Regions from separate parts of the Fusobacterium ulcerans genome, predicted to be linked through region 2. Evidence: riboswitches for the same ligand, from Rfam matches in the RefSeq annotation. Region 2 holds a riboswitch; each other region holds the start of a gene.
What was found. A riboswitch is a leader RNA that binds a small molecule or an ion and turns the genes downstream of it on or off. The one in region 2 is predicted to bind lysine.

Region 1 (8,436 bases), 1.1 Mb from region 2:
CCATTTATTACAATGAGCTTATCTTTTATTCTGTCAAAAGAGCTGAAAGAATGAAAATTATAAAATGCAAGCTCACTATATATCTCATCAGCTATGAGAAAAATATCTCTCTTCTCTACAAAATCTACCACTATATTCATCTCTTCAAGAGTCAGCACATTTCCAGTGGGGTTACATGGGTTGCTCAAAAGGATAGCTTTTGCTTTATCAGAATAATTTTCTTCCAACAGTTCTGCTGTTATTTTAAAATCTGTTTTTGTTATATCCATAAAAATAGTTTTGGCATAGCACAGATTTATCATTGGGGGGTATCCCGGATAAAAAGGTGCTGGTATCATTACTTCCTCTTCTGGATTCAATATTGTCCTCAAACATGAAGACAAAGCTTCTGATGCTCCTACATTTATTATCACATTATCAGGTATATAGCTGGAACCATATTTTCTATTATAGTAATCAGCTACTAACAGTCTGATTTTTTCTCCACCCCCAGTAGGAGGATATCGCAGCTGATGTTCTGTTCCATACTGCAATGCCTCTGTTATCAGTTCTTTTGGGGAAGGAATATCTGGCTCTCCTATTGTCAGATCTACTGCATCTGAATATTTCCTTGATTCCTCATTGAGAGCTCTGATAAGGGAATATTGAAGTTTTGATACTTCTCTGCTTATCTCCATTTTTCCCTCCTATTTTCTCAAATCATCTACTAGCTGTGTCTTTCCTAATGTTTTTTCATCTACATTTTTTATTATTCTAGCTGGGTTTCCTGTAACCACTGCTCCAGCAGGCACATCTTCAAGAACTACTGCCCCTGCTCCTACCACTGCTCCTGTTCCTATTCTTACTCCTTCTATAATTACAGCATTAGCTCCCACAAGGACTCCATCTTCTACTACTACTGGCTTAGCTGAAGGTGGCTCTACTACTCCTGCAAGAACTGCCCCTGCTCCTATGTGGCAGTTTTTTCCAACTGTAGCTCTTCCACCAAGGACTGCTCCCATGTCTATCATAGTATTATCTCCAATGACAGCTCCTATATTTATTACTGCTCCCATCATGATAACAGCATTATTTCCTATAGTTACTTTATCTCTTATTACTGCTCCTGGTTCTATTCTTGCATTTATATTTCTATAGTCTAAAGTTGGCACTCCTGAATTTCTTCTGTCATTTTCAATATAGTAATCTGTTATGTCAGATGCATATACTTCTAAAATTCTATTTATTTCATCTGATTCTCCAATCAAAATATATGAGCCGTTTCCTCTAAAAACTTGTGCTGTAGTTTCTAAATTCTCTATATTTCCATTTATATATGCTTTTACTGGCGTCCTTTTTTGTGAATTTTTTATAAAGGCTATTATCTCTTCTGCTGTATTTAAATTTGTCATTTTTCCTCCTTAGATATGTAAATATGAGCTAGTTTTTATATTTACTTTTCTCTTAAAATTATTTTTTCTTTAGGTACTATGTATTAGTTTTTTTCTAATTTCTAAAAATATCTTTCATAGTATATAGCCCAGCTTCTTTTCCAACAAGAAATCTAGCTGCTTTTAAAGCTCCCATAGCAAATATCTTTTTAGACATTGCTGTATGTCTTATCTCTATAATTTCATCTTCTCCACAGAAAAGAACTGAATGTTCTCCAACAATAGTTCCCCCTCTCAATGAATGAATTCCTATCTCATTTTTCTCTCTTTTACTATTCCCTTCTCTTCCATATTGTTCTATCATCTCTTCAGGACAACTTCTCTCTATAGTTTCAACTAAAGTTTTAGCTGTACCACTTGGAGAGTCTACTTTTTTATTATGATGTTTTTCTATTACTTCTATATCATAATTTCCATAGAGTACTGGAACTATTCTTTCGAGAATATCATTTAAAAGATTTACTCCTAAAGACATATTTGAAGATAGAAATATAGGTATTTCCTTGGCAGTCTCTTCCACTTTTCTCAATGTTTCATCTGAATATCCAGTAGTAGCTACAATCAAAGGAATTTTTTTATTCTTTGAATAATCTAAAAGAGTGTCCAGCCTTGAATAATGAGAAAAATCTATTATTATATCTCCTGCTTCATCAGTAAGCTCATCTGTAAAACCTGTAACTTTTATATCTTCATAACCTTCTGCCATTTCCTTCAGCAGTCTTCCCATTGCTCCTGTTCCATGTATTATTATTTCCATCCTGTCACCTCATGAGCAGTTAAGATATCTGTTAATCTTGCTCTATTTGATTCATTCATTGCTCCTAGAGGAAGCCTGCAATTTCCTACTTCATATCCTAGAAAATTCATAGCTTCTTTTACTGGAACTGGATTTGTTTCAAGAAAGAGAGCATTTACAAGATCATTATATTTCAGCTGTAATTCTCTAGCTTTTTTTATATCTCCCTTTAGAAATGAAACTGTCATATCATGACTTATGTCAGGAATTATATTAGCTGATACAGAAATGACTCCCTTTCCTCCCAATGAAAGAACTGGTACCACCATATCATCATTTCCAGAATAAATATCAAGCTCTGGGACTTCTCTTGCTACCTCTGCAACATATGAGATATTCCCACTGGCTTCTTTCAATGCTGTGATATTTTCTATCTGTGCCAATCTTTTCAAAAGCGGTATAGAAAGATTTACCCCTGTTCTTGAAGGAACATTATACAGTATCACAGGAATTTTAACTCCTTCTGCTATTGCTTTGTAATGTTCATATATTCCATTTTCATTTCCCTTGTTATAGTAAGGAGTAACTACTAAAAGTCCATCTACTCCCAATTTCTCTACTCTTTTGCTGAATTCCACAGCATGTCTTGTATCATTTGATCCAGTTCCTGCTATTACAGGTATTCTGCTATTTATTATATCTACTGTAAATTCTATTACTGAAATTTTTTCTTCGTCACTGAGAGTGCTCCCTTCACCAGTAGTCCCAGTTACTATTATTGCATCTGTATGATTTATTACATGAAATTCAAGTATCTCTCTAAGTCTTGAGTAATTTACATCACCATTTTCATCAAAGGGAGTTATGAGGGCAACTCCCGATCCTGTAAACAATTCCATCTATTTCCTCCTAGGTTACATTCTTCTATAATATTGCTCTATTTTCTTCAACAATCACATTTTTCACTCTTCTTTTTTGATCATATTTCCTAATTATATATTTCTGTCTTCCTTTGTAATTAAATTTTTTAATCATATTTTTTCTTTTCTTCCTCACCCATATTTCTCAATTATATCTTTCTTCTTTAGCAATTAAATTTCTTAATTATATTTTCTCTCTTATTCTCCATTAAATTTCTCTATTACATCCCTCTAAAAAGTTCTGCAATTTGAACAGCGTTTGTAGCTGCTCCTTTTCTTATATTATCAGCAACTACCCACAAATTTATTCCTTTTTCTGTGCTGAAATCTCTTCTCACTCTTCCTACCAATACCTTATCCTGTCCAGTAGCATCAGAAGCCAATGGATACTCATTAGAATTTACATCATCTACAAGCACCATTCCAGCAAAATTTCCCAGAGCCTCTTTCAATTCTTCCAAATCAAAATCTCTTTCCAACTCTGCTGTAATAGAAACAGAATGTGAATTCATTACTGGAACTCTTACACAAGTAGCTGTTACAGGAAGGTCTGGTATTCCCAATATCTTTCTTGTTTCATCTATCATTTTTATCTCTTCTTTTGTGTACCCATTCTCCAAAAATTTATCTATGTGTGGAAGGCAGTTATTTACTATTGGGTGAGGATAAGTCTTTGGTTCCTCTCCCCTAAGTCCATTTTCTAAATCTTCTATTCCCTTATGACCGCTTCCAGATACAGCTTGATAAGTACTGTAAATAACTCTTTTTAAACCATATTTTTCTTCTAACACTTTTAGAGGAAGCATACACTGAATAGTCGAACAGTTAGGATTTGCTATTATCCCACTATTTTTAAAGGCTGTCTCAGGATTTACTTCTGGTACTACCAGAGGAACTCCACTTTCCATTCTCCAAGCAGATGAATTATCTATAACTAGCACCCCTTTTTCTGCTGCTATTGGAGCAAATTTCTTACTTATATCTCCCCCAGCTGAAAATAGTGCTATGTCTATATTTCTGTCAAAACTACTCTCTGTAAGTTCTTCCACTGTATATTCTTTACTTTTAAATATCACTTTATTTCCTGCACTTCTCTTTGATGCAAAAAGATAAAGTTCTGTTATATCAAAATCTCTTTCTTCCAATACTTTTAAAAATGTTCCCCCTACTAATCCAGTAGCCCCTACTATAGCTATTCTCATCATTTCCTCCTAAAGTCCAAATTCTACAGCAGCTGACTCTACCGCTCTATTTATTAAATTTCTGTCTACACTGCATGATATACTTATTTCAGAAGTAGTCACCTGATAAAATTCCACTCCAGCACTGCTCAATGCTGAGAAAAATCTTCCTGCTATTCCTGAATTATTTATCATTCCAATTCCCACAACTGATATCATTCCTAAATTATCCTGATACTCTATCTCAATTTCTGGGTATCTGTTTCTTATCTGCTCTACTACCTGATCCAACAGATATTTTTCTCCAAGAGTGCAGCTGAATGATATATCTGTCTTTCTATCTCTGCTTATATTTTGAGTGATCATATTTATATTCAGTCCGCAATTATTTATTGTAGAAAATATCTCTGCTATCTTCTCTGCTGAGTAATCTATATTTGAGATTGTTGTTACAATTATTTCATTTGCTATGCTAAGTCCAGTTACTAATTTTTCTTCTAAAGCACTATTTTTTTCCATGATATATGTTCCTCCTGTTTCACTTAAACTTCTTCCTACAAAAATTGGTATATTAAATTTTTTCCCTAATTCCACTGCTCTTGTTTCCATTACTCCTGCACCAAGGTGTGCCATCTCCATCATCTCCTCATATGAAATTTTATCCAGTAATTTTGCATCTCTATATCTTCTGGGATCTACACTGTATATCCCTTCCACATCTGTATATATTCTGCATTCACACCCTAGAGCAGCTGCCAGAGCCACAGCACTTGTGTCTGACCCTCCTCTCCCTAGAGTTGTTATATCTCCATCGTCATTAACTCCCTGAAAGCCAGTTACTATGACAATCTTCCCATCTTTCAGATGATTTTCTATTCTCTCTACATCTATACTTTTTATCTTACTCTTTGTATGAATCCCCATAGTTTTTACATTTGCCTGAGATCCAGTAAGTGATACTGCCTTTTCTCCTTCTGCATTCAATGCTATAGATAAAAGCGTCACTGTCTGCTGTTCTCCAGTTGATAGTAGAGAATCAAGTTCTCTCTGATCAGGATTTGAAGAAATTTCATTAGCCATCTTTATTAAAGCATCTGTTGTCTTTCCCATTGCTGAAGCAACAACAACGATTTCATCATACTTTTCCCTCTTCAGCTTACTGATATATCCAGAAATCGCTTTTATTTTTTCTATCGTTGCTACACTTGAACCACCATACTTTAATACTACTCTCATAAAAAAATCTCCTTTAAAAAATATTTTGTAATAAAAAAAACCAGCAGATTGCAGTCCGCTGGTCGATATTCATCACAAAAAAATTAAAATAAGGCTACTATTAAAATTTTCCATTAGAAAAAAGACTCAACAGAAAGCACAACATTGGTTCCCCAATGACAGTTATACAGATGTTATCTGCATTCCAAAAATCAATTTGTCAGCCTCACAAAATCGAAATTTCGGCAATCTCCCCTTTCACTGTGTTTCATAGCTGGCTAGCTCCACATAGTTACTCTTGTTGATTGCTCCTCAATCTGTTTATTTATTTAAGTGAGATTTTACAACACAATTTAAAAATTTAATAATTCAAAAAATATATATAAAGAGTATAAAAAATATATTATTATTTTTTCCTAAATTGCTATATACTTCTTTAAATATAACTTAAATAATTTGATAGAGGTGCAGAGAACATCAGTAAAAATACTTAGTCTGGCAAACTGTGAGGTATTTTGAAAGGGAACTTTGCCGAAATGAAGGTATCAAGCCCTGATATTTTTGTTGGCAGTATGGAAAATATTTATACTGTTGTCATTGATTTTTATCAATGGAGTGCTGTCTGGAAATAGATTTTTTTTGATGCTTTTTGTTGTCAAAAATTTTTATCACAGCTCTCATAGCTGTGATTTTTTTATTACATAACTTGGAGGTTAGGAAATGAATTTGAAAAATATTTTTTTTGATGGTATAGAAAATTCTGAACAATGGTTCATAAGTGTGAGAAGAGAGCTTCATGAGCATCCTGAACTGGACTTTGATCTGCCGGAAACTACTGGTATAATATGCAGATATCTTGATGAAATTGGAATTCCATACAAGACAGGTATCGGAAAAAGTGGTATAGTTGCTGATCTTACAGGGAAAAACAGTAATATTACCATAGCATTGAGAGCTGATATTGATGCTCTTCCAATTCTCGAAAATACAGGTTGTGAATATTCATCAAAAAACACTGGAAAAATGCATGCATGCAGTCATGATGTTCATACATCCATTCTTTTAGGTACTGCTAAAATTTTAGCTGATAAAAAAGAAGAACTTCCATGTAATGTGAGATTTATATTCCAGCCTGCTGAGGAAACTACTGGAGGAGCTGTTCCAATGATAGAAGATGGTGTACTTGAAGGGGTAAATTGTATATTTGGACTCCATGTAGATCCTTCTACAGAATCAGGGAAAATAGCTGTTAAATATGGAGCAATGAATGCCTCGGCTACAGATGTAAATATTAAAATTACAGGAAAAAGCTGTCATGGTGCATATCCAAGTGGAGGAGTAGATGCAGTAGTTACAGCTGCTTATGTCATTACAGCATTGCAGAGTATTGTGAGCCGAAATATTGATTCAAGAGATTCTCTTGTATTGACTTTTGGAACTATGCAGAGTGGTACAAAAGAAAATATTGTAGCTCAGGAAGCTTTTTGCTGTGGTACTATGAGAAGTCTTTCAAACTCTGTAAGAGATAAGGCTAAAAAAAGAGTAAATACTATAGTTGAATTGGTAAGTGCTGCCTATGAAGCTAAAGGAGAGGTTTTCTATCGTGACAGTTACAATGCTCTTATTAACCACAATGAGTATATTGATTTGGTTAAATCTAATGGTGAAAATATTCTTGGAATAGACAAGGTAAAAGTAAAAGAACTTCCTGATATGGGAGTAGAGGACTTTGCATATTTCCTTGAAAAAATTCCTGGTGCTTTTTTTAATTTAGGCGTTGGAAACAGAGAGAAGAAAATCACTGCTCCTCTTCATAATGATAAGTTTAATATTGATGAGTCAGCTTTAATTATTGGAGTAAAAATGCAGATAGCTAATATTCTTTCAGCTTATGAAAAATTAAATAAATAGAAAAATTAATTTTTTTAGAAATTGATATTCTTTTTATACAACTCTCTCTTTATTATAAGTTTTTTATAGGAAATATTTGTGATATAATAATTACAAGATAAGACATTAAATAAATATTTTTAAGGGAGATTTTTTATGAAGATACTTTTTGTAGATACAGAAACTGGAGGAATAACTGAAAGATCAGCACTTATTCAACTCTCAGGAATAGTACAGATAGGAAAAGAAGTTGCAGAAGAATTTAATTTCTATATAAAGCCCTTTCCAGGTTCAGAAGTCACAGATGAAGCTTTAAAGATTCAAGGAAGAACCAGAGAAGAAGTTGAAACATACGATTCTGAAGAAGAAGTCTTCATAAAATTTATGAAAATTTTAAATAAACATATTGATAAATACAACAAAGAGGATAAGTTTCTTGTGGGAGGCTATAATGTCAGATTTGATATAGATGTTATAAACAGGTTTCTAAAGAGAAATGGAGAAAAATATCTTTTCAGCTATATTCAGGCAACAACACTGGATCCACTTCAATGGATTGCAGCATTGCAGCTTTTGAAAAAAATTCCTGTACTTAAAGATAACAAGCTTGAAACTTGGTGCAATCATTTTGGAATAGAATTGAAAGCTCATGATTCTTTAGAAGATATTAAGGCAACAAAAGCTCTTACTAAAAAAATGATGTTATTAATGAGATAAAAATAAAAAGGGGGAACCCCCTTTTTATTTTATAATATTTTTTATTGCATTAAATACTCTTACATATACAGCTCTATTATTAAATTTCATAGGCTCAATGTCTGGAAAATAAAGGTACATTCTCACTATCCATACTCCTATAAAAATTATTCCAAGAAGATATATAATCTTTTTATTCTTATACCCAAGTAAAATAAATGGCACACTCCAGAAAAGAGGGTGATAATAAAATGCTCCTCTTATATCTAAATGAGCAAGGGACATATAGGCTCTTGTCATTCCACATGCTGGACATGGTATTCCAAATATATTGATAAAGAGGCATATGCTTTTATTGAAAAAAACTA
Region 2 (8,436 bases):
AGATCTGCTTCTGCTTGATGAATTTCTTTTATTGAAGGAATAGCTTGTTTTCTAACTGGACAGTTAGGGTCATTATTATCCATCAATGAGAAATAGTATGGAGTAACAGCCATTCTTAAAGTCTCAAGAGTTTTCTTAACTCCTTCCTCTTCCTCTGCACTCAAAGTGATATATTTTTTAAGGTCTTCTAAACTTTCTATTCTATTTTTTACTTGCCAATGCCAATCGTTCCATTGCTCATCTGTTACATTTGGGAAAAACTTTGCTCTAGTGTTAACTGTGTTCATTTTATCATCTCCTCTAATTTTAATTTCATGTCTTAGTTTTTAAGTTATTTTTAAGGCAAAAGATTAAACATATAATTCGTTGAATATTTCTCTTAATACAGCACTTTCTCTCAATTCTTCTAAAGTGATTGCAGCATGGTCTTTAGTGTATCCATTTCCTACGATCATAGTAACGTCTTTTCCTACACCTTCAGCACCTAAAGCAGCTTTAGTGAATGAAGTTGCCATAGAGAAGAAGTAAGCTATTCCTAAATCTTTAACTGGTAAAATTGTTGACATTTCTGTATTTTGTACATTTACACAGTTGATAGCGATATCTACTTCTTTACCATCGTTAGCAGCTAATACAGCATTTAATACTTCGATTGGTTTTGTAGCATCAGCAATAACTACTTTTATTTTGTCGCTTACTCTAGCTAATAGAGCAGCTTCTTTTTCATTTCTTACTAATCCAATTACAGTTCCAGTAGGTCCTACTCTTTTTACTGCTTCATAAGCACAAAGCATTCCTGATTTTCCAGCTGATCCAAGGATAACAACTGATTGACAAGGTCTAGCTAATTTAGCAACTTGTGCAGGTGCTCCAGCTACATCTAGAGCTGCAAGAGCTAAAGTTTCAGGCATATCTTTTGGTAATACAGCATAGATTCCACTTTCGAAAAGTATTGCTTTACCTTTGATTTCTACTCTGTCGATATCTGGTTTTACATCAACAATTTCATCTATTTTTAATGGAGTAAGAGATAGAGAAACTAGAGTAGCTATTTTATCTCCAACTTTAAGATCAGTTTTTCCAACTAAATCGTCTCCAATTTTTTCGATAGTTCCAATAAGCATTCCACCTGATCCAGTTACAGGGTTTTGCATTTTTCCTCTTTCACCAACAATTTCTTTTATTTTAGCTTTGATTTTTTCTACATCGTGTCCTGCTTCTTCTTCGATTTGAGTGAATGAAGCTGAGTCAACGTTTAATGCCATTACATCTATTAATATCTCATTTGAGTATATGTTCATGTCGTTATTTATTTTTAAAGCTGGTTGTGGTAAAACTCCTTGTGGTTCTATAACTCTGTGTGTTCCGTATTTACATCCTTTTATCATTTAAAATCTCCTCCTTAAATTATATTTTAGTTTCTATCATTCAAGTTAAATTATTTTTTTAATCCTAAGATTTCTCTAGCTTCATCAGGAGTAGCAACTTCTCTTCCTAATTCTTTAGCTAATCTTACAACTTTTTCTACAAGTTCTCCATTTGATTTAGCAAGTACACCTTTTTCAATGTATACATTGTCTTCAAATCCAACTCTTACATGTCCACCCATAGTGATAGCCATTGCTGCCATTGGGAATTCATGTCTTCCTATTCCAGCTACTGTCCATGTAGAACCTTCTGGGATACTTTCACTGATAAACACAAGGTCTCTTGCACTTGCTGCCATTTGTACTCCTAAAACGAAGTCAAAATGCATAGGTTTTTTGATGAATCCTTGTTTTGCATATCTTATAGCATAATCTACCATTCCTTTGTCGAATACTTCGATTTCAGGTTTTACTCCTCTTTCGATCATTATTTTTCCAAAGTTTTTAATAGTATTTTCTGTATTAGTGAAAACTTCATCTCCACCAAAATTGCAAGTTCCACAATCTAGAGTTGCCATTTCTGGTCCTAATTCAGTAGGTTGTAATCTTTCAAGATCTGTCATTCCAACTGCTCCACCAGTAGATGGCTGGATTATTGCATCTGGACATTTTTCTCTTATTGCATCCATGCATTGTTTAAATCTCTCTTTAGATTGAGTAGGAGTCCCATCATCTTCTCTTACATGTAAGTGAATTATTGAAGCTCCAGCTTTGTATGCTCCATATGCTTCTCTTACTATCTCTTCTACAGTATAAGGAACTGCTGGATTTTGTTCTTTAGTTACTTCAGCTCCGCATATAGCAGCTGTAATTATTAATTTTTCCATTTCCATCTCCTTTCAATTAGATTAAATTATCTTTATTTTTTTCTTTGTTTGTCTTTAGGAGTTACGCAAGTTCCGCTAGCTCTACATACAACTATTGGTTCAGTTAAAACATCTGCTGCTGAATCATTGATATCAGGTCTAGGAACAATAACCTTTCTAGCTTCAAAAACCATTTTTCTTGAGCTGTTTCCAGAACTTACTATTTCACCAACAGCTTCTATAAAATCTCCAGCAAATACAGGAGCCATAAATTCTACACTGTCATAAGCTTTAAATAATCCCTCGTCTCCATCCATTTGGATTAAAAGTTCAGTAGCAACGTCACCAAATAATTGTAACATTCTAGCTCCATCAACTAAATTTCCTCCATAGTGCGCATCATGAGAACTCATTCTTAATCTGATCATTGATTTCATAATTTTTTCCTCCTAATTCCTTAAATTTAAATTTTCAAAAAATTAAAAAAGATGCATGTGATAATAGACATAGTTAAACTGTAAGCATGATTTGATCTTGATTTTACTCAACCCAAAATAGCTCTCCACAATAAATGTGACAGTTGTTGCATATTCCTGCAACCCCCAAGAAAAAAAACCATAAGCAATCTTTTTTCTTTCGGCAACTACGTCCTTCGCATGAAGCATTGAGAGCTTTTTCTCTTAGCATCTCCATACTACCTCCATAAATGCACCTCTATTTTATATATAAATATTCAATTGTCTTATACGCTCGCTATGTCATAGAATTCTTAGATAAGCAACATTTATGATATATATGTATGCTTTTTCTAAAAATATAACACACTTCTTTCAATATAAGTATACTTTGACTTTTTTTAAAAGTCAATAGAAATTCTAATTTTTTTTTAAAAGTTATTGTAATCTCTTTAAGACTTCCCAAAATAATTACCCTTTCACTTACTTTTCTTTTTTTGAAGGATTTTTAAATTTCATTTGGTATATTATAATAATACAATAATATTTTATTGGAAGGTTACCTGAATAAAAAATAAGGAGGGAAATTTTTATGAAAGATCAATTTATGGATGAATACTCTACTATCTTTAAAGTAATTGAAAAGACCCCTCTATTTAGTGCTCTCAGCAAAGAGGAAACCAAAGAAATGCTTTCATTGATGACATTAAAAAATTACAAAAAAGGTGAAATTATATTTGAGCAAGATAGCTCTCCTAACAATATTTATATAATCGAAAATGGGATAGTTAAACTTTTTCATAAAAAAGATGAAGTTGATTTTGATATAGGAACTTTCACTACTGGAAATTGTTTTGGAGAAGTTGCTCTTATTGGTATACTTCCATATGTTGGAACTGCTGTTGCCATGAGTGAACTGTCAGTGTTACAGTTTTCAAAAATGTCATTGCACAAATTATCTAAAACTAATATAGTGCTCTTTAATAAATTTATTCTGAATATATCTCGTGAAGTATGTAGAAGACTTTATCTTATTGACAAGCATCTTGTTAAAGCTTTAGAAGAAAATTCAAAACTCAGCAACTCAATTTAATAATTCATATTTACCCTTTATAAAAATCGTGATATAATTCTTATAGATTATTCTGAAAAATTTATTGGAGGTTTACCTATGAAAAAATATATATGTGAAGTTTGTGGATATGTTTATGATCCTGCTGTTGGTGATGTAGACCATGGTATTAAAGCTGGAACTTCTTTTAATGACTTACCAGAAGATTGGACTTGTCCTCCTTGTGGTGCTGACAAGCATGCTTTTGCTGAAGTAAAGGAACATGATACTAACGAAACTGAAAAATTTATGTGTGAAGTGTGTGGATATGTTTATGATCCTGCTGTTGGTGATGCTGAGCATGGCATTAAAGCTGGAACTTCTTTCAATGATCTGCCAGAAGATTGGACTTGTCCTCCTTGTGGTGCTGATAAGCATGCATTTAGAAAATTCAAATATTAATTAAAATATCTATGGCACAGAATATTTCTGTGCCCTTTTTTTATTTTGCTTTTAATTTGATAGGAAATACTATATAATAGCAGAATAAATGATTGCTATTGAATGTTTTGGAGGATTTTTATGTTGTTGGATTTTATAAATAATCTCAAAAGAAAATATCCCAGTTCCTTTTGGCTTATGTGTTTCACTATTACTTGGGAAAGGTTTTCATATCATGGAATATCCACATTGCTTGTTCTCTACTTTACCACGTCTGTTATTAAAGGCGGCATTGGCCTTTCACCAAAAGAAGCCACTTCACTTTATGGGTTCTATGTAGGAATATTACATCTTACTCCATTGATTGGTGGATGGTTGTCAGATAGGTATCTAGGACAGCAAAAATCTATAATTTTAGGTGGAGCTTTTATATCTCTTGGAAATTTTCTTTTATTTACAAGTTCTAATATTTATCAACTATATTTTGGACTTCTTTCCATCATTATTGGAAATGGATTCTTCAAAGCTAATGGAACTAATCTTGTAGGAAATATTTATTCACATAAAAGTACTCTTGAAAGAGAAGTTGCTTACAGTCTTTTTTATATGTTTATAAATCTAGGTTCTTTCCTTGCTCCTTTTACAGCTGGTCTAGTAGCTGATAAATTCTTTGCTGTAAGAACTATCACTGGAGAAATTACACATTTTGGGTATAAACCTATGTTTCTTATTTGCAGTATTATTGGTATCATTTGGACTGTTTCTTTTTTATGTCTTGCTCCTAAATATCTGAAAGATACTGGAAAATCACCATGTTACACATGCAAAACTGAAAAAAAATCAATTTTCTCTTTTGACTTTACTGAAAATGAAAAGAAAAGAATAAAAGCCATGGGGATAATATCAATATTTGTTATTCTGTTCTGGACATCTTTTTATCAATCATTTAGCTCTATAACTTTGTATGCAAGAGATCATGTTGATAGAAATTTACTTGGATTTATCATTCCTGTTCCTTGGTTTGCTGCTTTAAATGCTATACTTGGAATACTTTTTTCTCCAATACTGGCAATGTTATGGAGCCAGCTTAGAAAAAGAAATATAACTATTCCTGTAAAAATTTCTATCGGTATATTTTCAATGGGAATAGCTTTTGCCTTTATGACTATTTCAGTTCTTACTTCTGGAGGAATGAAAGCAAATATAATTTTCATTATTCTTGCATATGTATTTAATACTCTGTCTGAACTTTGTGTAGCTCCTATTGGTATTGCCATGTTTAACTGCCTCTCTCCTAAAAGATATTCTACATTTTTTATGGGATTATGGTACATGACTATGTTCTTTGCAAGTATTATTTCTGGAAAAGTTGCTGGTTTTACACAAGATATGGGATTTCTTACTATCTTTCTTTCTCTCGCTGTAATACTTTTTACAATGGGAAGCATTTTATATTTTTCCAGAAAACATCTTGATAATCTTATGGTTGTAGAAGATGACTGTGATTGCAGGATAATATAAATTAAAAAATACCATTAAAAAATTTATTATAAAATCTAAATAAAAAAATCTACTGCTATGTTTTCAGAAAAGTTTTAAAAAATTTTTCTTTAATTTTATTCTAGTAGCAGTTTAATTGTTAATCTTAATAGACTTGACATTTTTGAGAGCTATTTTTGCTGAACCAAATTGAAATAGAAAAATAAAAAACAAGAGGCTGTAGAAATTAGTTAATCATCACTAATTTTCAACAACCTCATTTTTTAATTTAATTATATTTCTATTTTTCCCTCTACAAATTTTACTGCTGTTCCTCCAATAAGTACATCTAATTTTTCATCTTTAATTTGAATTTTTCCCATAATTTCACTTTTTCTACCTAATTTTTCTCCTTGAGTAACTACAACAGTTTTTCCAGCTTCTATCTTTTCTATTGTATATAGATAATATATCAATGCTCCATTAGATGTTCCTGTTGCTGCTTCTTCATCTATATCAACTATTGGAGCAAAATTTCTAGCATAAAGCCTTGTTTCATTTTCAGTTTTTTCCATATAAAACGGATGAAGAGATATTATATCTAACTCCTCACTGATTTTTCTAATTTTCTCCATATTTCCTACTATTTCATTTAATATTTCTTTTCTTTTCAAAGGTATCATCAAATCCCAAACACCTGTATACGCCTTTACTATTTCTATACTCTCTTCAAAACTATCAGAAGAGATATTTAATGCTTCTGCTAGTTCAGTTTTATTTACAGTAAAGTTTTTATCTATTTTAGGCGAAGCTTGATACATCATTACATTCTCTATTCTGTTGTTTTTTATTTTTATAACTATAGGAAGAATCCCTAAATTAGTTTCTATATCTATTTTATTTTCTCCCTCAGCAGCTTTTATTATTCCACATTCTACCAAGGCTGTTCCATAAGCTATAGTTGCATGTCCACATAAATCTATCTCTTCTTTTGGAGTAAAAAATCTTACCTTTATTTTTTCAGGGTCATTCAAAAACAAGAACACAGTTTCAGGATACCCAAGTTCTCTAGCTATATTCTGCATTTCTTCATCTTTTAATCCATCTGCCCCTATTAAGACTCCAGCAGGATTTCCTTTAAAAACTTCTGTTGTAAATGAATCATATACCAATAATTTTCTTTCCATATTCCATCCTTTCAATTAAAATTATTTTTCAAAAGTCATTTCTATTACTCTCATAAAGTTTTCATACGCTATTTTTCTTATATCCTCTTCTGAATACTCTCTTTTTCTTAATTCCTCTATGACATTTTGTGCATAGGAAGCATCTTCTAATCCTTTTGGATTCATATCTTTTCCTGTTCTGTCAACATGAAGATATTCACAGAAATCAAAACCTATTCCCACATGTTTAACTCCCACTAGGGATACCATGTGGTCTATATGATCAACATATCTTTCTATTGTTTGTTTTTCTTTGTCTAAATCTACAAATCCTTTATAAGCAACTGCTCCTACTAACCCTCCAGTTTCTGCTATTGCTTTAATCTGTTCATCAGTTAAATTTCTTACATGATCACAAAGACTTCTGGCATTTGAATGAGAAGCAATTATAGGTTTTGTACTTGTCTCATAAATTCCCCAGAAAGTTTTTTCATTGGCATGAGATACATCTACTACCATGCCTAATTCATTCATCTTTCTTATGGCTGCTTTTCCTATTTCTGTTATGCCTCTATTTTCATCCCCCTTTGCTCCTGTTCCAAGATCATTTTCCTCATTCCAAGTAAGTGATGCATGTCTAAAGCCCAACTGATAGAAAGTATCCAGCCAGTCCAGATTTTTCTTTATTGCTCTAAGCCCTTCTATCCCCATAAGAACATTTAACTTTCCACTTACTATCCCTTTGTTAAAATCTCCTGATTTTTTTATTATATTATATAAATCCTCATTCTTTTTAATTTCATGAATAGTTGAATTTACCATCCACATCATTTCTTTTTCTTCATCTGCTACATTTTCATCAAGATAAGCTATAAATATACCACCCATAATATTTCCATCTTTAAATCTGTCAAGATGATGATCTCTTACAATATGTTCTTCTCCATTTTTTCTTTTTGCAGAAACATCAAACCAGATATCTGCATGTCCATCAAATATTTTCATCTCTTGTTCCCCCTTATTCCTTAATTTATTTTAAAAGAATATTATTTCAGCTTCAGCTTCATACCAAGGTCCCTCTTCATCTTCTCCCTCAGTTATAAAAAATTCTATTTGAACATCTTCCAATGTCATTCCTACAGAATGCAGTTCTTTATCTTCATAAAATTCTATTTTTTTATATTTAGTATTCTCTAATCTTTCAGCAATATCTTCTCTCATTTCTGCTAATTCTAATAAATCTTCTTCTAAATTATATCCTAACTTTTCAAATTCTCTTGATATTGTTCCTATTCTTTTTACTAATTTTTCTGATATCATTATTCCCCCTACTTAAATTTAAAAATCATTTTTACTTTCTTTATTCTTTTTATTACTCCAAGAGCAAACTTTATCTTTTTTATCTCAAATGGAATTTTATCTAAAGCTTTTTCCATTTGTAATTCTATTTCTTTTTCATTTAAGACTTTCTTCAATAGTTTCTCCCTTCATTATCAGCTAGTTTTTTCCTTGCTTACAGTATATTATATATTATACCCCATATTGTGCAACTTTGAAATATTTAATACATAAAATTATTTTGTTTTATAAATAGAAATTCAATGTAATATA
Region 3 (8,436 bases), 350 kb from region 2:
TAAAATAACTGAAGGATAGAAACAGAATATAATTTTATAAGAGCACATTCACGTCAGACATACGCCTATGGTATAGCCTTTCATATGACTGGGAAACCTGAGTATCTGAAATTATGCAGAAAAGGTACTTTAGCATTAATAGATGCAATAGATGGAAATTACGGAATGTTTACTAAAAAAATATAGAAACAGGAGAATGGGGAGCAGAGAGATATGAACATACTAGTCAGGACCTTGCTTATGGAATTACAGGATTAGGAATGTATTATTTCTTAACTCATGATGTTGGAGTACTTCATAAAATAATTCAGCTTAAAGATTATATATTTAGTGTCTATTTAGATGATGGGCGTGGATATTTTACTTGGTATCCTAAACATACAAAAGATCCAGAAGTGCAGATAGTAGCTCAATTAGATCAGCTTTATGCTTACATAGTAATGCTTACACCAACACTGCCTCAGCCATACAAAGATATTTGGAAGAAAGACATGAAAAAAGTAGCTGATATATTGATAACTCATTTTTATAGTGAAAGATATAAATTCTTTTGGGGAGTAGAAACAGAAACTTCAAATTTATGCCTTGGGACTGATCATACAGACTTTGGACATTCAGTAAAAACTTTTTGGGTAATACAAAAAGTAGGAGAAATGTTAGGTGAACCTTTTTATATAGATTTTGCTCGTCCGAAGATTGATAAAATATCAAAAGATGCTTTTGTTGAGGAGAATATTTCTGATGTTATAAAAGGAAGCTGGGCATGTCGTCTGGATTCTGAAGGTAATATTGATATAGATAAAGAATGGTGGATATTAGCAGAGCTGGATCAGGCTTGTGAAATATTAGCTATTCATGATCCTTCTTATTATGCTTATTTAAATAACACACAGCGTTACTGGCTGGATAAAATGGTAGATCATGAATATGGAGAAATATGGCATATGGTAGATGGGAAAACTCATAAACCAGTAATAAATTATCCAAAAGTACATAACTGGAAGACATCATTGCATAGCTTTGAACATGTTTTATTCAGTTATATGACAGCCAGTCAGATAAAAAATAAAGAATTTGAACTTTATTATGCACTTCCTGAATGGGAAAATGCATCACACTATACAATAGCTCCATATATGTTCTTTGGGAATATAGTAAAAATAGAAAAGGGAGAAAAAATAGAGTTTATGCCAGATGGAAATAGTATTTCAATTGTAACTTACAATGGACTTCATTAATATTGCTTAATTAAGGGAGGAAAAAAATATGGATAAAAAAGAAATAAAAATAGGGCTTGCATTATCAGGGGGAGGTATGAGAGCTACTCTTTTTCATTTGGGAATATTAAAATGGCTGGCTGAAATGAAACTTCTAGAAAATATTGAACATGTATCAACAGTATCTGGTGGGAGTATTTGTGCTGGATTAGTCTATTCATCAAATAATATGAAGTGGCCTTCAAGCAAGGAATATCTTGAAAAAGTACTTCCTGAAATAAAGAAAAAGATTTTAGATAAAGATGTAACATTTGGAGCTTTTGGAAAAACTCTTGAAGGATGGGATATAAAGAAACTATTTGAAAGCAAGACAGAATCTCTTGCTAAAACTATGAAAAAATACTGGAAAATGGATGGAATAATTAAAGAATTATCTGAAAAACCAGCATGGTATATAAACTGTACAACTTTTGAAACTGGAAAATGTTTCCGTTTCAGTCAAAAAAGATGTGGAGACTATAAAATAGGATATTTTGATGGCAGCAATTTTCCTATTGCAGAAGCAGTAGCTGCTTCAGCTGGATTCCCCATACTAATAGGAATGACAGAAGTAAAAACTGATAAATATATCTGGAAAAATTATGAAGGAGAAGAGGTAAAATTACCAGCAGATAAAATTCACCTTTGGGATGGAGGAGTATATGACAATCTTGGAATAGAAGCTCTATACAAACCAGATAATGGTGGAGAATGCAGAAAGGGAATAAATTTCTGTATTGTAAGTGATGCTTCAGCAGGAACAGAGGAATTTACAAAACCAAGTAAAAATTTATTTGGAAAGCTGACAGATATAAAAAGACTTGTGGATATAGATATGGATCAGGTTGCGGGATTAAGATTGAGAAATTTTGTTGATTTTATAATTAATAAAAAATCAGGTATGTGTGTAAAAATTGGAAATTCAGCTGAAAAAATAACTGCTAGAGGAATAATAGATGAAAAAGTAAAAGAGAGACTTTTAAAAGAATGTTTAGGTAAAGAGGAAAGCGAAAAATTGAAAAACTATCCAACAACTTTATTCAAACCTAGTGAAAAAGATTTTGATTTAATAGTAAGGCACGGATATGAAAATGCTAAATGTGTATATTATTCTTATGAGTCAACACTTAAATAAATTAATTTTAGAAGAATAATTTCATATCTGCTATCCTAAAAAATCAAGCCCATGTAATTTTAAGAATTAATATTCTGAAATTCATGGGTTTTTAATTTTAAAAAAGAATAAAAATCAAAAATATAGTAAAGTTAAAACGGTTCGCTTTTATATAATAACACGAACACTGATATTTAATTCTCAAATTCTAAGTTTTATAAAAGAAAAAAATATTCCTTTATATATTTATGTTGACAAAGAAATAAAAAAATAATATAATTTTAAAGCGAATCATACCTTTAATTCTTAAAAGATTTCGTGAAAATAAAACAAAAAATTAACTGCATATTGTTCTATTTCAGAAAAGTTCTCTTTTTTATATAAAAGCGAACTTTTATTAGAATAAAAAATTAAGTTTTATTATATATACTATTATCAAGTATAAAGAATATTTTAATTGAATTTGAATCAGTGGATATTTATTTTTATACATAAAAATAATGCAGATAGGGGATAATAAATTAACAAATGCTAGTCTTTAAAAATAAATAAAAGTTAAAAAATAAGGGGAAATTTATGAACAAAGATAGAATTGAAGATATGGAAGAGGAAATAGATATATATGAGATAGTAGATATTTTTTTAGAGTGGAAGAAAATGTTTTTTTCAATTGTAGTTGTAGTATTTATTGCAAGTATAATAGTTTCATATTCTCAGAATAGGAATAAAAAAGATGAACTAAGGATAGAGTTTCATATAGACAAAGAAAGAGTTTTAAATGATGAGCTATATCAAAAATCTGGGATTCTGTTTCCACGTTTAGATTTGGAAAATATATCAAAATATATAAAAAAATCTGCTCTACAGCAAGAAATTCCGATAATACAGAATATAAAACAATATAATTATGGTTCTAATATTATAGAGATAAGAAATATAAAAAAAGAAAATAACACTATTTATTTTCTTGAAAGTAAAGATGGAGAAAAATTATTCGCTGAAAAAGATAAAATATTTTTTGAAATTAATAAATATATATCAAAAAAAATGGAAGAAATGATTACAGTGGAGGAGAAAAAAGCAACAGGAAATATCGAATATTTTTCTGGAGAAATGACAAGAAGTACAGATACTGTAAGAAGAGAAGAGTTAAGAAAAACGATTGAAATTTGTCTAGAACAAATGAGAACATTGACAGGTTTGAAACTTCAAAAAGGATATGAAAATATGGTAGTAATAGATAATGTGTCAATGAATAAAAAGGATAACTTTCTAAAAATATTTCTAATGATGAATATTTTTGGAATAGTAGCAGGAATTTTTGCTGTTATGCTGTGTGAATTTTCGAAGAAATATAATCAGAGAAAATTAAAAACAAAAATAAAATAGTAAATATAGTTGTATAATACTTGGTGTTGATACTAAAAGGGTATCAACATTTTTTTATTAAAAAATTTTTAAACTTAAAAAGGCTGCCATATAGACAGCCCCTTTATATATGTTAAATATTAAAAAGGTCCATAATTAATTGCCACTGCTATAACCATAAATACAACTTGCAGCAGGAACATAAATAGAAATAATGGTGTAATAAATCTATACCATTTCTCTATTGGAAGGCTCATAAGTCCACATACAGTGGCTGCTGATGTAGGCCAGAACATATTTGAGAATCCATCTCCAAACTGGAATGCAAGTACAGCTGTCTGTCTTGTAAGTCCAATGGCATCTGCAAGAGGAGCCATGATAGGCATAGATGTAGCTGCCTGTCCTGAACCAGATGGAATAAAGAAATTGATAAAGTTTTGTACAACAACCATTCCAATAGCTGCAACAGTTTTTGGCATAGTAGCAAGAGTATTAGCCATAAAGTTAATGATTGTATCAATTATATGACCGTTTTCCATTACTATAGTAAGTGATCTTGCTACTCCAACTGCCAAAGCTCCAAAGATAACATCAGAAACTGATTCTATAAAAAGAGAAGCAATCTGGCTGAAGTTGTATCCACCAACAAGTCCAGTTATCATCATCATAATAAAGAACAGAGTTGAAAGTTCGTTTAGATACCATCCAAGCTGGCTTGTACCATATACTAACAAAACTATTGTTACAACAAAAAGCATCATGATAAGTTTATGTTTTCCATTGAATGGAAGTTTTTCCATCTCTTCACGATTCATACCATTTGAAAAATTAAATTTAACATCTTTAACTATAGATAATTCAGGATGACGTCTTACTTTTCTTGCATAAAGCATAAGATAGATAATAGCAGCTCCTTGAAAAACTATAAAACATATGATTCTCAATCCTATTCCAGAACCTATTGGAAGTTCAGCTATTCCTTGAGCTATTCCAATAGTGAAAGGATTAAGTGTAGCAGCAGCAAATCCAGTAGCTGTACCAAGGATAACAGCTGCTCCTCCAACTAGAGCATCATATCCTAGAGCTACAGATATTCCCATGAATGCAGGAAGCAGACCATAAGTTTCTTCATAAAGACCAAAAGTAGATCCACAGATTCCAAATACTATCATGAAGATAGGGAAAATCATAGTTTCTTTACCATGAAATTTTTTGATAAGAGAACCAAGAGAACCATAAAAAGCTCCTGTTTTTATCAAAAGATATACAAAACCATAAGCAAAAAAGATAAAGAATATGATATCAGCAGTAGAAACAAGCCCTTCTACAACTGCCATAAACATATGGAAAGGAGATACAGGAGTCTGCTCAATATATTTGAATGATCCCTGAACAACCATAGTTCTATTTAAAACTGGATCTACAGCCCTTTCGTAAGTACCTGCTGGTATGATATAAGTTAAAACAGTTAAAATAACAAGAATGATTCCAATTATCACATAAGTATGTGGTATTGTAAGTTTTCTTCTAGTAGTGTTTTCTGACATTTTTTCCTCCCTCAAGATAATTTTAATATATAAAAACATGTTTTTGATATTTTTATAAAATAAAAAAGTCACAGCTCAGAACACTAAACTGTGACAAAACAACTTAATTATATGCAAAGCAAAAAATGCACATAGATCAGAATCACAGATAGCACTCCATTGAAGTAATCAATGACAGTAGTACAGATATTATCTATACTCCCAACAAAAAAGCTTCAGCATTCTTTTTCATTTCGGCAGAATTCCCTTTCAGATCACCTCACTGTTTGCTAAACTAAATGATCCTACTGATGTTTTCTGCGCCTCTATCTTTCTTTTTAATTTTATAAGGCTGATTATACGTCAACATACATAAAAAGTAAAATATAATAAATGAATCAATTATATTTTTTTTATAAATATAAAAAATGGACATAATAAAATCAATAGTTATTCTTTAATAACCAGAAATTAACTTCTTTTTAATTTTTTAAAATCTTCTTTTACAACTTTTAATAATTCAGGTTCACAATAAAGTTCCAAAGCAGTTCCAGTCATAGCTTTTACAGATTTGTGAAGTTTATCATATGCTTCTTCTGAATTTACATATTTTAAATATGCCTCATCATGAACAAAGCATACTTCATCAATATCAAGAGCTAACTCTGTATACATAGTAGGACAGACCTGACTTACATTTCCTATATCAGATGAACCACTGGCTCCATGTTTCTCATCTAAAAAATTACTTACTCCAACTTCTATAAGATTTTTTCTCATTAAATCCTGTAGAGATGGAAGATTTAATAAATTATCAAATGAATTTTCATACTTTTCATATTTCAAAACAGCACCTGTCATAAACTCTGCACCTTTTGCACAGTTTATTACTTTCTGAGTAAGAGTATTTAAATAAGCTCTGTCATTTGATCTGATATGAAATTTACATTCAGCAAAATCAGGAACAGTATTAGGGGCATCTCCTCCGCTTGTGATAATACCATGAATTCTTGAATCAGAAGTTATATGCTGTCTCAAGCAGTTTATACCGCTATACATCAACTGAACAGCATCTAAAGCATTTATTCCTTCATCAGGATGAGCAGCAGCGTGGGCAGCTTTACCTGTAAACTGGAATTTTATGCAGTCAATAGCCAGAGTTTTACAACTAAGATTATTATTAGCTTCCAAATGCATTTGAAGAACAACATCAATATCATCAAAAGCATTTTGCTCAACCATGTTTACTTTTCCACCTAAAGTCTCTTCAGCTGGAGTTCCAATTAAAATTACTTTACCTTTGAAATTATTTTTAAATTTTGATAAAACCAGAGCAGCTCCATAAGTTCCAGCAGCTATCCAGTTATGTCCGCAAGCATGTCCAGGAACTTTATCAGGTCCATATCCAGGAAGGGCATCATACTCAGCAAGAAAAGCTATGCTAGGTCCATTGTTATCTCCATATTCAGCTCTGAAAGCCGTAGGAAGTTCGCAATAATTTTCTTCTACAGTAAAACCATTTTTCTTTAAAAGGTCTATAAGGTATTTTGAAGAAAGAAATTCTTTTTCTCCAAGCTCGGGATTTTTAAAAATATAGTCACAAACAGCTTCAATATCTTTTTTGCAAGTGTCTTCAACAGCATAAAGTTCTTTTTTAATACCTTCTAATTTAAACATTTTTCCCTCCAGACTTATATTATTTAATAATTATAAATGTTACATCAAAAAATATAGCATGTCAATTGATTATTTGATATAATTAATTTGAAAGAGATATTCAGGAAGTAAATATATTTTGAAATTTCTTGACAAATTAGTGAAAAATCGTTATAATACTTCTTAGTAAAAATTAGGAGGAAAGAAATGAAAAGGTTAGAAATATCAATGCTTATTGACAAACAGATATTTGATCCAAACTTTTTTAATTCATTTTTCAATTTTTTTTTAAGAAAAATTTTTTCTAATTTTACACTTTATGATTGCAATTTAAATTTTTATATTATAGAGATATAACTTTTATAGTTATATCTTTTTTTTTAGAGGAGGTAAGATGAAAGGAAAGCTTATTCTAGAAAATGGTATGAGTTTTGATGGAAAAATTTTTGGACATTTTGGAGAGACAACTGGGGAAATAGTTTTTACTACTGGAATGACTGGGTATCAGGAGGTTTTAACAGATCCATCTCTTTATGGAAAGATAGTTGTTATGACGTATCCTATGGTTGGGAACTATGGATTAAATCTTGAGGATATGGAATCAGACAAAATTCATCTAAAAGGATTTATTATAAAGGAAGATGCGAAACTTCCAAATAACTTTAGATGTGAGATGACTTTAGAAGGATTTTTAAGTCAATATAATGTAGTTGGATTCAAAGGTGTAGATACTAGAGAATTAACTAAAATAATAAGAGATAAAGGTTCGATGAAGGCTATTATTACAGATAAAGAATTAACACACAAAGAATTAAAAGAAAGATTTGATAATTTTTCATATGAAAATGCAGTAGAGCAGGTGAGCAGAAAAGGTATAATTGAAATTGGCGGAAATGGACTAAAAATAGGTGTATTAGACTTAGGGGTAAAAAGAAGTACTTTAGATCTATTGGAAAAAATGGGATTTGCTGTATCTGTATTCCCTTATAATACTTCATCAAATGAATTATTGAGACATAGTCTTGATGGTCTTATTATTTCAAGTGGTCCTGGAGATCCAAACGAAATGAAGGAAATAATTAAGGAAGTAAAAGGAACACTGTCTAATGTTCCAATGCTTGGAATATCTCTTGGAGCTCAAATAATGAATTTAGCTCTAGGTGGAAGTGTAACAAAAATGAAAAATGGACACAGAGGAGTAAATCACCCTGTAGAAGATTTAAATAGAAAAAAAATATATATAACAGATCAGAATCATGGATATTCAATAGAAAATCTAGGTGGAGCTTCTGAAACTACTCACATGAATCTTAATGACAAAACAATAGAAGGATTTAGATGTGATTCTCTTGCTGCTATGGGAGTTCAATTTATGCCGGATCTTTCTGGAGAAGATTTGAATAATGTGTTTACTGATTTCATGGCTGTAATTGAAAAAGGGATAGTTGAAAAAAATAATGATAAAGAATGTGAAAAAAAAGAAGCACATCTGAATTAGGAGGGGAAAATGTTAGAT

Region 1: it holds a riboswitch for lysine, as region 2 does, so the genes downstream of both, C4N20_RS04155 (aspartate kinase) here and kal (3-aminobutyryl-CoA ammonia lyase) in region 2, are expected to answer to the same signal.
Region 3: it holds a riboswitch for lysine, as region 2 does, so the genes downstream of both, C4N20_RS00810 (YfcC family protein) here and kal (3-aminobutyryl-CoA ammonia lyase) in region 2, are expected to answer to the same signal.

Annotation. Positions count from the first base shown of each region.
Region 1 is NZ_CP028105.1:913,936-922,371, forward strand. It holds gene C4N20_RS04130 (pyridoxal phosphate-dependent aminotransferase) at 1-677, opposite strand, end outside; gene dapD (2,3,4,5-tetrahydropyridine-2,6-dicarboxylate N-acetyltransferase) at 687-1,391, opposite strand; gene dapB (4-hydroxy-tetrahydrodipicolinate reductase) at 1,486-2,187, opposite strand; gene dapA (4-hydroxy-tetrahydrodipicolinate synthase) at 2,178-3,065, opposite strand; gene C4N20_RS04150 (aspartate-semialdehyde dehydrogenase) at 3,308-4,288, opposite strand; gene C4N20_RS04155 (aspartate kinase) at 4,298-5,503, opposite strand; lysine riboswitch at 5,630-5,806, opposite strand; lysine riboswitch at 5,935-6,111, shown strand; gene C4N20_RS04160 (M20 metallopeptidase family protein) at 6,203-7,393, shown strand; gene C4N20_RS04165 (3'-5' exonuclease) at 7,529-8,089, shown strand; gene C4N20_RS04170 (DUF2752 domain-containing protein) at 8,114-8,436, opposite strand, start outside.
Region 2 is NZ_CP028105.1:3,348,819-3,357,254, forward strand. It holds gene kamA (lysine 2,3-aminomutase) at 1-287, opposite strand, end outside; gene kdd (L-erythro-3,5-diaminohexanoate dehydrogenase) at 351-1,388, opposite strand; gene kce (3-keto-5-aminohexanoate cleavage enzyme) at 1,439-2,254, opposite strand; gene kal (3-aminobutyryl-CoA ammonia lyase) at 2,287-2,670, opposite strand; lysine riboswitch at 2,781-2,958, opposite strand; gene C4N20_RS15495 (Crp/Fnr family transcriptional regulator) at 3,281-3,781, shown strand; gene C4N20_RS16870 (rubredoxin) at 3,860-4,201, shown strand; gene C4N20_RS15505 (peptide MFS transporter) at 4,322-5,701, shown strand; gene C4N20_RS15510 (PhzF family phenazine biosynthesis protein) at 5,953-6,846, opposite strand; gene C4N20_RS15515 (dipeptidase) at 6,868-7,830, opposite strand; gene C4N20_RS15520 (hypothetical protein) at 7,861-8,145, opposite strand; gene C4N20_RS16560 (hypothetical protein) at 8,154-8,300, opposite strand.
Region 3 is NZ_CP028105.1:160,225-168,660, reverse strand. It holds gene C4N20_RS00830 (hypothetical protein) at 1-19, shown strand, start outside; gene C4N20_RS00825 (AGE family epimerase/isomerase) at 261-1,238, shown strand; gene C4N20_RS00820 (patatin-like phospholipase family protein) at 1,267-2,391, shown strand; gene C4N20_RS00815 (hypothetical protein) at 2,947-3,759, shown strand; gene C4N20_RS00810 (YfcC family protein) at 3,879-5,285, opposite strand; lysine riboswitch at 5,427-5,601, opposite strand; gene C4N20_RS00805 (M20 family metallopeptidase) at 5,736-6,941, opposite strand; gene C4N20_RS00800 (carbamoyl phosphate synthase small subunit) at 7,315-8,418, shown strand; gene carB (carbamoyl-phosphate synthase large subunit) at 8,428-8,436, shown strand, end outside.